Regions from separate parts of the Streptomyces sp. NPDC029044 genome, predicted to be linked through region 2. Evidence: riboswitches for the same ligand, from Rfam matches in the RefSeq annotation. Region 2 holds a riboswitch; the other holds the start of a gene.
The links. Region 2 has a riboswitch for thiamine pyrophosphate ahead of thiC (phosphomethylpyrimidine synthase ThiC). Riboswitches for the same ligand answer to the same signal wherever they lie in the genome.

Region 1: another riboswitch for thiamine pyrophosphate. It lies ahead of thiO (glycine oxidase ThiO); the one in region 2 lies ahead of thiC (phosphomethylpyrimidine synthase ThiC).

Annotation. Positions count from the first base shown of each region.
Region 1 covers NZ_JBEZWN010000026.1:46,396-53,504, forward strand. Annotated here, with positions in the region: gene AB0E85_RS21475 (FAD-dependent oxidoreductase) at 87-1,328, opposite strand; gene AB0E85_RS21480 (hypothetical protein) at 1,361-1,711, opposite strand; TPP riboswitch at 1,764-1,875, shown strand; gene thiO (glycine oxidase ThiO) at 1,873-3,045, shown strand; gene thiS (sulfur carrier protein ThiS) at 3,042-3,242, shown strand; gene AB0E85_RS21495 (thiazole synthase) at 3,245-4,042, shown strand; gene pknB (Stk1 family PASTA domain-containing Ser/Thr kinase) at 4,136-6,073, shown strand; gene AB0E85_RS21505 (deoxyribonuclease IV) at 6,132-7,010, shown strand; gene AB0E85_RS21510 (sulfite oxidase-like oxidoreductase) at 7,034-7,109, opposite strand, start outside.
Region 2 covers NZ_JBEZWN010000003.1:178,199-185,307, reverse strand. Annotated here, with positions in the region: gene AB0E85_RS04310 (YibE/F family protein) at 1-1,135, opposite strand, end outside; TPP riboswitch at 1,208-1,397, shown strand; gene thiC (phosphomethylpyrimidine synthase ThiC) at 1,390-3,174, shown strand; gene AB0E85_RS04300 (hypothetical protein) at 3,265-4,128, opposite strand; gene AB0E85_RS04295 (metallophosphoesterase) at 4,312-5,403, opposite strand; gene AB0E85_RS04290 (LacI family DNA-binding transcriptional regulator) at 5,682-6,794, opposite strand.

The sequences.
Region 1 (7,109 bases), on a different contig from region 2:
CTGACAGTCGGAAGTCGGCCCGGCCCACGCGGGCGCCCCGCCGGGCCCGGCAGCGCCGCCCGGGCGGCCCCGCGAGGGGCCGTAGCTCAAGCCGTCGCCGCCTTCATGGGCCTGGCCGGATCCGCCAGCAGCACCGGATTCATCGCGGCGCCCGACTCGATCAGGCGGCGGCCCTGCGCCAGGTCCCGGGGCCGGCCCACCGCCAGCAGCGCGACCAGCCGCTCACCGCGCAGCCAGCAGACCGTCCAGGCCGGTCCGGCGGGGTCGCCCCGCCACAGGATCGTGTCCGCGGCCGCGTGGTGCCCGGCGTACTGGACGAACCGCCCGAACTGCTCGGACCAGAAGTACGGCACCGGGTCGTACACCGCGAGCGTCTCCGCCGTGGCCCGGCCGACGATGTTCACGGCGACCGTGCGCGGCCCCTGGAGGGCGTTGTCCCAGTGGTGGACCAGCAGGCGCTCGCCGTAGCGCCCCGAGGGGAAGGATGCGCAGTCGCCGACGGCGTACACGTCGGGCACGGACGTGCGCAGATGCTCGTCGGCCACGATCTCGCCGTGCGCACCGAGCTCGATCCCGGAGCCGGCCAGCCAGGCCGTCGCCGGGCGGGCGCCGACACCGACGACGACCGCGCCCGCGGGCAGCCGCGAGCCGTCGTCCAGGAGTACCGCGCCGGGCTCGACACGCTCCACGCGCGCGTGGGTCCGCAGGGTCGCGCCGGCGTCGGCGTACCAGCCGGTCATCGGGTCGGCCACCTCGGCGGGCAGTGCCCCGGCGAGCGGCCGTTCCGCGGCCTCCACGACGGTCACGGCGCAGCCCGCCTCGCGGGCGGCCGTGGCGAACTCGGCTCCGATCCAGCCCGCGCCGACGACCACGATGTCGTGCTTGCGGGCCAGCACCGGCCGCAGCCGCTCGGCGTCGTCCAGGGTGCGCAGCAGGTGCACGCCGGGCACGCCCTCCGCGCCGGGCAGCCGGACCGGTTCGGCACCGGTCGCGACGACCAGGACGTCGTACGGCACGGGCCCGTCCTCGGTGTCCAGTTCGTGGCCGGCGGGGCGCAGGCCCAGCACCTCGCAGCCGAGGCGCAGTTCGACGCCGAGGGCTTCGAAGTCGACGTCGAAGGCGGAACCCTCGGCCTTGCCGAGCAGGACCGCCTTGGACAACGGGGGCCGGTCGTAGGGCTGGTGGGGCTCGGCGCCGAGCAGGATCACGTCACCGGTGAAGCCCCGCTCGCGCAGGGCGACGGCGGTCTGCACGCCGGCCATCCCCGCACCCGCCACGACGACGCGCCGCGGCGCGGACGAACCTGGGTCCTGCGTCTGCTCGCTCACCTGATCACCATAGACACCTGACGAATTGTCAGTCAGTGCTCGTGCGCCGTGACCTGCTCCACAACGCTCGTGCCGCTGCCCGCCCGGGACTCCCACTCCCAGGTCTCCTCCAGCCGCACCCGCCCGTCGGGCAGTTCCACGACCGCCGACACGCAGTGCCCCGAGGACGTGGTCCCGTCCCGCTTGAGCTGGACGTACCGGAAGTCCAGCCGGTCACCTTCCCGGGTACCCACGAGATGGCCGCGTACGACGTCGCCACCCGCGTACTCGGCCCAGATCTCGCCCTCCCGCTCGTGGTACGTGAACCGGGTGCGGGTGCCCACCTGGCCCGGTGCCTGGTCGGCGACCGGGGCGAGGACGAGACCGTCGAGGGACCGGGTCATGGGCTGAGGCTCCCTTACTGCGGGACAGGGCATCGGGCTAGGGTGGCCAACGTAAAGCACTCGCGGGAGCCCGGACGCACCGGGCTGAGAGGGAGGCTGGCGGCCTCCGACCGTACGAACCTGATCCGGGTCATGCCGGCGAAGGGAGGGGCTGGACGCCCATGTCGCCTACGTCCACATCGTCAGACGTCCTCGTCGTCGGGGGCGGGATCATCGGCCTGGTCACGGCCTGGCGGGCCGCGCAGCGCGGGTTCACCACGGCCGTCGTCGACCCCGAGCCGGGCGGCGGGGCCGCGCAGGTCGCGGCCGGCATGCTGGCCGCCGTCACGGAACTGCACTACGGCGAACAGACCCTGCTCGGCCTGAATCTCACCTCGGCCCGGCGCTACCCGGACTTCGCCGCCGAGCTCACCGAGCTGACCGGCCGGGACCTCGGCTACCGCCGCTGCGGCACGCTCGCCGTGGCCCTGGACGCCGACGACCGGTCCCACCTGCGCGAACTGCACGCACTGCAGCAGCAGTCGGGCCTGGAGTCGCAGTGGCTGTCCGGGCGCGAGTGCCGGCGCCTGGAGCCGATGCTCGCGCCCGGCGTGCGCGGCGGGCTGCGGGTCGACGGCGACCACCAGATCGACCCCCGGCGGCTGGCCGGTGCCCTGGTCGCCGCATGTGAGCGGGCGGGCGTGGCCTTCCACCGGACGTGGGCGGAGCGGCTGACCGTCGTACGGGACCGGGCCGCGGGTGCCGTCCTGGCCGGCGGGACCGAGGTGGCCGCCGGGCAGGTGGTGCTCGCCGGGGGCAGTCTCAGCGGGCGGCTCGCGGGCGTCCCGCAGGACATGCTGCCTCCGGTGCGGCCGGTGAAGGGGCAGGTCCTGCGCCTGACGATGCCGCTGCGGCACGGGCCGTTCCTGAACCGGACCGTGCGCGCGGTGGTGCGTGGCAGTCACGTCTACCTGGTGCCGCGCGAGAACGGCGAACTCGTCGTCGGGGCCACGAGCGAGGAGCTGGGCTGGGACACCACCGTGACCGCGGGCGGCGTGTACGAACTGCTGCGCGACGCGCACGAGCTGGTCCCGGGCATCACCGAGCTGCCGCTCACCGAGACCCGGGCCGGGCTGCGGCCCGGCTCCCCCGACAACGCGCCCCTGCTCGGCCCGACGGGTCTGGAGGGCCTGCTGCTGGCCACCGGGCACTACCGCAACGGCGTCCTGCTCACGCCGGTGACCGGCGACGCCCTGGCGCACGCCCTGGCCACGGGTGAACTCCCGGAGGAGGCCCGGCCCTTCACCCCGAAGCGTTTCAGTCCTGCCACCGCACTCACGGAGCAGCCCGCATGAACATCTCCGTCAACGGCGAGTCCCGGGACGTCCGGCCCGGCACCGCTCTCGACACCGTCGTGAGGTCGCTCACCGCCTCGCCCTCGGGCGTGGCCGCCGCCCTCAACGAAACCGTCGTCCCGCGCACGCAGTGGCCCGCCACGCCGCTCTCCGAAGGAGACCGGGTGGAAGTCCTCACGGCCGTCCAAGGAGGCTGACCATGGCCGACGATCCGTTCGTCCTCGGTGGCACGTCGTTCACGTCCCGTCTGATCATGGGCACGGGCGGGGCACCCAGCCTGGATGTGCTGGAGCGGTCGCTCGTCGCCTCGGGGACGGAGCTGACGACCGTCGCGATGCGCCGGGTGAACGCCTCGGTGCACGGTTCGGTGCTGTCCGTCCTGGACCGGCTCGGCATCCGGGTGCTGCCCAACACGGCGGGCTGCTTCACGGCCGGCGAGGCCGTCCTCACGGCCCGTCTCGCGCGCGAGGCCCTCGGCACCGACCTGATCAAACTGGAGGTCATCGCCGACGAGCGCACGCTGCTGCCGGACCCGATCGAGACCCTGGAGGCGGCCGAGACGCTGGTCGACGACGGGTTCACGGTCCTGCCGTACACCAACGACGATCCGGTGCTCGCGCGGAAGCTGGAGGACGCGGGCTGTGCGGCGATCATGCCGCTCGGGTCGCCGATCGGCTCCGGTCTCGGCATCCGCAACCCACACAACTTCCAGCTGATCGTCGAGCACGCGCGCGTGCCGGTGATCCTGGACGCCGGTGCCGGTACGGCCTCGGACGCGGCGCTGGCGATGGAGCTGGGGTGCGCGGGTGTGATGCTCGCCTCGGCGGTGACGCGGGCGCAGGAACCCGTCCTGATGGCCGACGCCATGCGGCACGCGGTGGAGGCGGGGCGGCTGGCGTACCGGGCCGGGCGGATCCCCCGGCGGCATTTCGCGCAGGCGTCGTCACCGACGGAGGGAATGGCCGCCCTGGACCCGGAGCGGCCCGCTTTCCAGTAGGGGCTCGTCCACACGTCACAGGTCGGCTGCAGTCGCGCCCCGAAATCGGGCGGGGCGGGAGAGCTGTCGGTGTCGGCTCGTACACTCGCCTGCGTGGACACGACCCTTCAGGACCCCTTGGTCGGGCAGGTGCTCGACGGCCGGTATCGCATCGACGCGCGGATCGCGGTCGGCGGGATGGCCACGGTCTACCGGGCCGTGGACACCCGGCTCGACCGGGTCCTCGCGCTCAAGGTGATGCACCCCGCGCTCGCGGTGGACGCCTCGTTCGTCGAGCGGTTCATCCGCGAGGCGAAGTCGGTGGCCCGGCTGGCCCATCCGAACGTGGTGCAGGTCTTCGACCAGGGCACCGACGGCTCGTACGTGTACCTGGCGATGGAGTACGTGGCGGGCTGCACCCTGCGCGACGTGCTGCGCGAGCGCGGGGCCCTCCAGCCGCGCGCCGCCCTGGACATCCTGGAGCCGGTGCTGGCCGCGCTGGGCGCCGCCCACCGCGCCGGGTTCGTACACCGCGACATGAAGCCCGAGAACGTCCTCATAGGGGACGACGGCCGGGTCAAGGTCGCCGACTTCGGGCTCGTCCGGGCCGTGGACACGGTGACGAACACCACCGGCACGGTCCTCGGCACGGTCTCGTACCTCGCCCCGGAGCAGATAGAGGACGGCACCGCCGATCCCCGGGTCGACGTGTACGCGTGCGGCGTGATGCTGTACGAGATGCTGACCGGCGACAAGCCGCACGACGGGGACTCCCCCGCCGTGATCCTCTACAAGCACCTGCACGAGGACGTGCCCCCGCCGTCGGCCGTCGTGCCCGGCATGGCGTACGAGCTGGACGAGATGGTGGCCTCGGCGACGGCCCGCACCCCGGCGATCCGTCCGCACGACGCGGTGGCGCTGCTCGCGCAGGTCCGCGACGGACGCGGCCGGCTGAGCGAGGACCAGCTGGACGCCGTGCCGCCGCAGGCCCTCGCGGTGGACCACGACAACGGCGACGACCGCACGACCGTCATCCCGCGCGCCCTGACCACACCACGCCCGCTGCCGGTGAACGAGGACGACGAGGCCTCCGGGGCGGCCATGGACCGCACCAGCCGGTTCGCGTCCCCGCCCCCGCCCCCGCCGTCCCGGCGGCGCCCGGGGTCCCGGCGCGGACCTGCGGCGATCATCGTCGCCGTCCTGCTCGTGCTGGGCATCGGTGGCGGCATCTGGTACATCAACTCCGGCCAGTTCACCGAGGTCCCGCCGCTGCTGGCGAAGACGCAGGAGCAGGCCGAGGACAGGCTGCGGGACGCCGGTCTCGAACTCGGCAAGGTCGAGCACGCCTACAGCGACACCGTGGAGCGCGGTCAGATCATCAGCAGCGACCCGAAGGCCGGGGAGCGCATCCGCGGCAACGACTCGGTGAGCATCACCGTCTCCGACGGCCCCGAGACCGTGCGGGTGCCCGCGCTGGCGGGCCAGAAGCTGGACCGGGCGCGTGCCCGGCTGAAGGAGGGCGGGCTGGAGCCGGGCATGGTCACCCGGGAGTTCAGCGAGGACGTACCGCGCGGCTCGGTGGTCTCCGCGCGGCCGGCCGACGGCACGAAGGTGCGCTCGGGCACGGCCGTCGCGCTGGTCGTCAGCAAGGGCAGCCCCATCGACATCCCCGACGTCACCGGCTCGGACGAGGCCGACGCGCGGTCCGAGCTGACCGAGGCCGGCCTCAAGGTGAAGATCGCCACCGAGCGGGTCAACTCCTCCGAGTACGACAAGGGCCAGGTCGTCCGGCAGACGCCGGCGTCCGGCGGCACTGCGGCCGAGGGCGACACCGTCACGCTGACGCTGTCGAAGGGCCCCGAGATGGTCGAGGTCCCCGACGTGGTCGGCGACAGCGTCGAGGACGCCACGCGGGCGCTGGAGGGCGCCGGCTTCCAGGTCGACGAGGACCGCGGTCTGCTCGGCCTGTTCGGCGACGAGGTCAAGAGCCAGTCCGTCGACGGCGGTGCGACCGCGCCCAAGGGTTCGACCATCACCATCAAGATCAGGTGACGACGGCGGGCGGGAGCCCGTGGACGGAGCAGGGCCGGACGCATGACACCCTGAACGGGTGAACAGTCAGCTGTCCGGCCCCTCCCGCAATCCCGTGGGGGCCCATGTCCCCGTGGCCGGCGGGCTCCACTCCGTAGGCCTGTCGTACGCCCGTGACCTGAAGGCGGAGGCCGTCCAGGTCTTCGTCGCCAATCCGCGCGGCTGGGCCACGCCCACCGGCAACGCGAAGCAGGACGAGGCGTTCCGGGCGGCGTGCGCGGCCGAGTCGGTCCCGGCCTATGTGCACGCCCCCTACCTGATCAACTTCGGCTCGCACACCGAGGCGACCGTGGAGCGGTCGGTGGAGTCGCTGCGGCACTCGTTGCGGCGCGGGCGGGAGATCGGGGCGCTCGGCGTGGTCGTGCACACGGGCAGCGCGACCGGCGGCCGGGAGCGGTCCGTGGCCCTGAAACAGGTCCGCGAGCACCTGCTGCCGCTCCTGGATGAGCTGACCCATGACGACGATCCGTTCCTGCTCCTGGAGTCGACGGCCGGACAGGGCGCCTCGCTGTGCTCGCGGACGTGGGACTTCGGCCCGTACTTCGAGGCGCTGGACGCGCACCCGATGCTCGGCGTGTGCCTGGACACCTGCCACATCTACGCCGCCGGGCACGACCTGACGGGCCCCAGCGGCATGCATCAGACGCTGGACTTGCTGGTGGACACGGTCGGCGAGGGCCGGCTGAAGCTGATCCACGCCAACGACTCCAAGGACGTGGTGGGCGCCCACAAGGACCGGCACGAGAACATCGGCGTCGGCCACATCGGTGAGGACCCGTTCCGGGCCCTGATGACCCACCCCGCGACCGCGGGCGTGCCGCTGATCATCGAGACACCGGGCGGCAAGCAGGGGCACGCGGCCGACGTGGAGCGGCTGAAGAAGCTGCGCGACGGCTGAGACCGCCGGCGACGGCTGAGGCGTCAGAGGTCGGGGCCGTCCCCGGGCTCCTCCTGGTACGAGTAGCGCTGCTCCTGCCAGGGGTCGCCGATGTTGTGG
Region 2 (7,109 bases):
ACAGGGCGATGAGCATGATGGCGCTCGCTCCCACCACCGCCACGACCAGCGGGTTCGAGCCCTGCAGGATCGCGGGCAGGATGAAGAAGTTGAGCACCATGAAGCTGATGGCCAGCGAGATCAGTGCCATGACACCCCGCAGCCGCCCGACGACCACGACGGCGACGGCGAAGATGCCGGCGAGCAGAGCCATGGGCAGCCGACGGTTGACGTCGGTGACCGAGTACTGCAGGTCCTTCGGCGCCGAGGGCTCGTAGGCGACGACGACCTTCTGGCCCTCGTGCAGCTGCCGGGACTGGTCGGGCTGGACGATCTCGGTGAACGTACGGCCCTTGTCGTCGCCGCTGTCGACCCGGATCGTCGCCCGCTTGCAGGTGCCCTGCTCCTGCTGCACCGCGGAGGAACCCTCCGCGGTGGAGGTGTCGCCGGTCGGCGGAACGCCCGAAGCGCCGGCCTCCTTGCAGCTCACCTCGACCACCTTGGTGACCGTGGCGTCCTGCGTCTGCCGGTCGAAGCCGACGCCGGTGCGCTCGTGAGCCGGGGCGCCGCCCGGCCACAGCACGACGAGACCGACCAGCACCGCCGCGGCGAACGGGATCAGGACCGCCGCGATGACCTTGCGCAGGTGCAGGGAGACGGGCGCGGCCGGCCCGTGGCTGTGCGAATGCCCGTGCCCGCCGCCCGGCGCGGAACCGTGACCGTCGCCTCCGCCACGGCCATTGCCGTCACCGGAACCGTGACCGTCACCTCCGCCACGGCCGCTGCCGTCAGCGCCACCGTGCTCGTGTCCGCCACGGCCATTGCTGTCACCGGAGCCGTGACCGTGGCCATGTCCGTCGCCGCCACCGGAACCAGCAGGGCCGTGCCCCGGTCCCCGCCCGCCCGTGGGAGCGCCATGACCACCGTGAGAACCGGCACCCGGGCCGCCACCGAAGCCCGGTCCGTACTCACCGCCGCCCGAGGGACCGAAGCGCCCGTCACGCCCGTATCCGGGCCCGGGGCCCTGCCGGCCGGCTTGCCCCTGCCGGCCTCCGGCGGCGAAATCATGGCCGTCACCACGGCCGTTGCCGTTTCCGGCGCCGGATCCGCGGGGCGGCTCGGGCGGTGGGTAGGGGGGACGCTGCGTCGTGGTCACCGACCGATCATCGCAAGAACGAGGGGGGCCCTCTGTTCACCGCGCCAGAATTGCCGCTAGCGTGGAGGCACCTTTTGTACACGCGGGAGCTCGGAGCACCGGGCTGAGAGGGCGCTGACCTCCGTCCCAGCGATGTTTCACATGAAACATCGCCGGAGTCGAGTGATGTTTCACACGAAACGTCGCCGGACGGAAACCGCTGCGTCGACCGCCGAACCTGTTACCGGGTAATGCCGGCGTAGGGAGTAGGTCTGATGACCAACAAGGACGCACGCACGCCTGCCTCCGTTCAGGACGAGAAGTCCGAGGAGGCCGGGAAGTCCATCGGCTGGCACAAGGCGTACATCGAGGGCACCCGCCCCGACCTGCGCGTGCCGGTCCGTCAGGTGCACCTCACGAACGGCCAGTCGGTCACGCTGTACGACACGTCGGGCCCGTACACCGATCCGCTCGTCGACACCGACGTCCGCAGGGGCCTGTCGCCGCTGCGCGAGAACTGGATCATCGCCCGCGGCGACACCGAGGAGTACGCGGGCCGCCCCGTCCGTCCCGAGGACGACGGCATCAAGCACACCTCGCCCCGCGGCGGCCTCCGCAACCTGGACGCCGTCTTCCCCGGCCGGCCCCGCCTGCCGCGCCGTGGCAGGGAGGGCCAGGCCGTCACGCAGCTCGCGTACGCCCGCCGGGGAGAGATCACGCCCGAGATGGAGTACGTCGCCATCAGGGAGAACGTGGCTCCCGAGGATGTGCGCGACGAGATCGCCGCAGGGCGGGCCGTGCTGCCGGCCAACGTCAACCACCCGGAGATCGAGCCGATGATCATCGGCAAGCGGTTCCTGGTGAAGGTCAACGCCAACATCGGCAACTCGGCCGTGACGTCCTCCATCGAGGAGGAGGTCGAGAAGATGACCTGGGCGACCCGCTGGGGCGCCGACACGGTCATGGACCTGTCCACCGGCCGCAACATCCACACCACGCGCGAGTGGGTCCTGCGCAACTCCCCCGTCCCCATCGGCACCGTGCCGCTCTACCAGGCACTGGAGAAGGTCGACGGCAGGGCCGAGGAACTGACCTGGGAGATCTACAAGGACACGGTCATCGAGCAGGCCGAGCAGGGCGTGGACTACATGACGGTCCACGCGGGCGTTCGCCTGGCGTACGTGCCGCTGACCGCGAACCGCAAGACCGGCATCGTCTCCCGCGGCGGCTCGATCATGGCCGCCTGGTGCCTCGCACACCACAAGGAGTCGTTCCTGTACGAGAACTTCGAGGAACTCTGCGAGATCCTCGCCGCGTACGACGTCACGTACTCGCTGGGGGACGGCCTGCGGCCCGGATCGATCGCGGACGCCAACGACGAGGCGCAGTTCGCGGAGCTGCGCACACTCGGGGAACTCAACCGGATCGCGAAGCGTTTCAACGTACAGACCATGATCGAGGGCCCGGGCCACGTCCCGATGCACAAGATCAAGGAGAACATCGACCTTCAGCAGGAGATCTGCGATGAAGCTCCGTTCTATACGCTCGGCCCGCTGACCACGGACGTCGCGCCGGCGTACGACCACATCACCTCCGGCATCGGTGCCGCGATGATCGCCTGGTGGGGCACGGCGATGCTCTGCTACGTCACGCCCAAGGAGCACTTGGGCCTGCCGAACCGTGACGACGTCAAGACCGGCGTCATCACCTACAAGATCGCCGCCCACGCAGCCGATCTCGCCAAGGGACACCCGGGTGCGCAGGAGTGGGACGACGCGCTGTCCGACGCCCGTTTCGAGTTCCGGTGGGAGGACCAGTTCAACCTGGCCCTCGACCCGGACACGGCACGGGAGTTCCACGACGAGACCCTGCCCGCCGAGCCCGCCAAGACGGCTCACTTCTGCTCGATGTGCGGTCCCAAGTTCTGCAGCATGAAGATCTCGCAGGACATCCGCCGTGAACACGGCGGCACACGGACCGAGATCGAGGAGGGCATGGCCCTGAAGTCGAAGGAGTTCGCGGCGAGCGGGAACCGCGTGTACCTGCCCATCGCGGACTGACCCGGCCGCGCACAGGCCCGGGGGCCGATGGTCCCCCGGCCTGTGGGTCCGCCCGCTCGAATCCGCAGCTCGGACGGGCTCCGGCGAGTGCTACTCCGGCTGGTGCTCCGGCCCTCCGAAGTCCGGGCTGGTGTAGTCCGGGCTGCTGAAGCTGGGGCGCGAGCCGCGGTCGCCGTCGTCCGGGCTGGTGAACCCCGGGCGGCCGTAGCCGAGGTGCGGCATGCGGCTGACCGGCGTGGGCGAGGGCGTGTGGTGCAGTGCTGCCGCCGCGCCGGGGTCGACGAGGGCCTCCCGCAGGAAGGGCAGGATGCCGCGTTCCAGCAGGGCCTCGTGCCAGGCCTCCTTGGCCTGGGCCACCTCGCCCTGCAGTTCGCCGTACGGTCCGCCTTCGGCCGAGGGCTTGTTCCGCAGGGCCGTGAGCAGCAGTCCCACCGCGGCTACGAGGATCGCCACCGCGGTCACGGCGCCGAACACCCAGCCCGTGGTGAGCATGGTCCGGGCGAAGCCCTGATCCGGGTCGATCATCCGCAGGATGTAACCGACGAGCAGGAAGATCGCCGCGGCCGTTCCGGCGAGGACGGGCGCGAGGACGGCGACGACGGCGACGGCGCCCGCGCCGGCGGTCTCGGCGACCCCTCCCATGGCGGTGACGAGTCCCGAGGCGCCCGCGGGCTCGGCGGAACCGGATTCGCGCACGGCCTGCGAGCCGGCCGACGCCGGCTGTCGCAGTTCGTCGCGGACCTTGACGTAGTGCTGGTACTCGGCCGACGCCGCCGCCGTGATGAGTGCGGTCGCGTTCAGCGCCATGGTGCGCAGTTGTTCGGGGTTGAGCCGCTGACCGACAGCGGCCAGTTCGGGACGGTGTGGTGCGGAGCGCAGCGCCTCATCGAGGATCCGCTCGTATTCCTGGCGGTCCTCGCTCAGCAGGTGCTGCGGAACGCTGTTCATGTGCATCCCCCGATGCTCCGTAGGGCTTGGGGCTCGGCATGCTGACGAGCCGTCGGGCAGAAACGGAGGGGAGCCTGCTACGGATAAGCCGATGGTAGAGCGGTGACGGTATGCGGTGACAGGGGGTTTACCGAAATTGACCCGTCACCGGCCCGGTCCTCCGAAGGGGAACGCCTGCCCGGTGAACGTTCACGTATCCAGCGGCAGTTGCTCGACCAGTAGCTTTCCGGCCATGGTCACGCCACCGTCCATCGCGATGGCGAGGCCGTCGGCGTAGACGTGCGGTCCCTCGATCACGGGGTCGCGGTTGTCCTCGTCGTCCTCGGAGCCGACCTCGCCCAGCAGATACGGAATCGGGCTGTGCCCGTGAACGATGCGGGTGCCCCCGTACGTATCGAGCAGGGAGCGCACGGCGTCAGCGCCGCCCTCGTCGCGGAAGGAGAACCGCTTGGTGAACTTGCGGAACAGGTCCCAGACCTCGTCCGCGTCGTTGCGGGTGATCGTCTCGCGGACGGTGTCGTTGACCTCTTCGATGGAGCGGCCGTAGTCGAGGTAGGCGGTGGTGTCGGAGTGGACGAGCAGGTGCCCGTCGACCTCCTCGATGGCGTCAAGACGCGACATCCACTGAAGGTGGTGGTCCTGGAGGCGGTCCATGTCCGTCTTCTGGCCGCCGTTGAGGAGCCACGCCGCCTGGAAGGTGGCGGTGCCCGCGCCGGAGTTGATGGGGGTGTCGCCGAACCGCTTGGCACCGAGCAGCAGCAGCTCGTGGTTGCCCATGAGCGCCTTGCAGTAGCCGCCGGCCGCGGCCGCCTCGGCGGACAGCCGCATCACGAGGTCGATGACGCCGATGCCGTCCGGTCCGCGGTCGGTGAAGTCGCCGAGGAACCACAGCCGGGCGGTGCCCGCGCACCAGTTTCCGGCGGCGTCGAGCAGGCCCTTCTCCTGGAGGGCCGACACCAGCTGGTCGAGGTAGCCGTGCACGTCACCCACGACGTACAGCGGGCCCTGCCCGGTGGTGGCCTGCGGGGCGGCGGCGTTCTCGGGGTCCACGGTCACCTGGACAGTGTCACCCCGGTTGATGACGGGAAGGTCGCGCTCGGTCGGCGTGTACCCCTCGGGATAGGCCTCCTCGGGCGGCGGAGCGACGTCACCGGGGTGGACGCTGTGGACGTACGGACCGGTCTCGTGGACGTACGCGGGCACCCGGAAGTCGCGCAACGTCGCCGTCCGCTCCACCTCGGGTCCCTGACCGGCCCCCTGAGTCATCGACCCCTCCACCATCGCGCCGCATTGCACCGCATCGGACTGCCTGGTCGTAGCGGCCCGCGGGTGTCGTGGGCCCATCATAGGAATGCGGATCGCGCCATGTGATGACCCAGGGGTGGTGAATCAGAGCAGGAGTCCAGTTCACCGCGGCTTTCGCCCCGATTGGGCCGGGCTTTGACCACCGTGTGACCGCCCTCGCTCTTCTGCTCTTCGCGAGAACGATCCCTTCTCTCCGGGGGACCGGCCCTGTTTCTCCCCAGGAGTACGACCTTCCCTCTACCCGCGGACGGGACCTACGTCTCCTCGGGCGATCGCGGCGGGCTGACCGTCGTGCGCGGCGAGCGTCGCTGGGACGAGGTGCGCACGATCAGCTCCGTCGGTATCACCTGCTCCACCGGCCGGTCGGATTCCACTCCCTCGATGGCGTCGATGAGGAGCTGCACCACCGCCGTGCCGATGCGTCGGGGCTTGAGGGAGAGCGTGGTGATCGGCGGCTCGGTGTTGGCGTACACGGTGGACTCGCTACAGCAGACCAGCAGCAGGTCGTCCGGGACGCGCAGGCCGTAGCGGCGGGCCGCGGCGAGCAGGTCGGTGCCGTTCGGGTCGAACAGTCCGTAGACCGCGTCGGGCCGGTCGGGCCGGGCGAGCAGCCGGTCGGCGGCCACGGCTCCCGCGCACGGATCGTGCGCCGGGTAGGCCTCGTACACCGGATCCTGGCCCACCCGCTCGCACCAGCGCAGGTAGGCCGTGGTCGACAGATGGGTGTACGTGTCCGTCGACGTGCCGGTCAGCAGGCCGATGCGGCGGGCGCCGGCGTCGGCCAGGTGGTCGAGGATGCCGAGGACGGCGGCCTCGTGGTCGTTGTCGACCCAGGCGGTGACCGGCAGTGCGCCGGCCGGGCGCCCGTCGGAGACGACCGGCAGACCCTGCCGGACGAGTTCGCTGACGACCGGGTCCTGGTCGGAGGGGTCGATGACGACGGTGCCGTCCAGGGCGACGTTCGACCACACGTCGTGGCGGGAGGTCGCGGGCAGGATGACGAGGGCGTAGCCGCGGGCGAGCGCGGCGGAGGTGGCGGCCCGCGCCATCTCCGCGAAGTACGCGAACTCCGTGAAGGTGAAAGGTTCATCCCCGTACGTGGTGACGGTCAGGCCGATGAGTCCCGACTTGCCGGTACGGAGGGTCCGGGCGGCGGCCGAGGGGCGGTAGCCCAGCCGGTCGGCGACCTCGCGGACATGGCGCCGGGTGGCGTCCGGGAGCCGGCCCTTGCCGTTGAGGGCGTCGGAGACGGTTGTGATGGAGACTCCGGCTGCGGCGGCCACGTCTCTGATGCCCGCCCGACCCGGCCTGCTGCCTCGCCGTGAGGTTTCCGCGCGGCTCACCTGGTGCTTCCCTGCTGCTGTCATGGCGAGCCGATAGTAGGGCTCATGCGGTGGGGTAGTGCGGACGCATATGCACGCGTTGACAGGCACGTTTCTGCATGATCATTTAACAGTAATTGCTTTGGAAACAAAGGGTGTTGAGCGCTCTCATGGCAGTACGTGTCTTGTCGGCGCGCACGGGCCTGCCAAGTGGGCGAGGTTGCGAAGAGGTCTCAACTCACCTGCACGAGGGATGCGCGCCACGGCGTGCACCACCGGCGCGTAGATATATGTGAGGCGCGCCCCTGGATTCGTACGCCTTGGTGCGGTGATGCCCCTGATGCCGGTGGGACGGGGAGG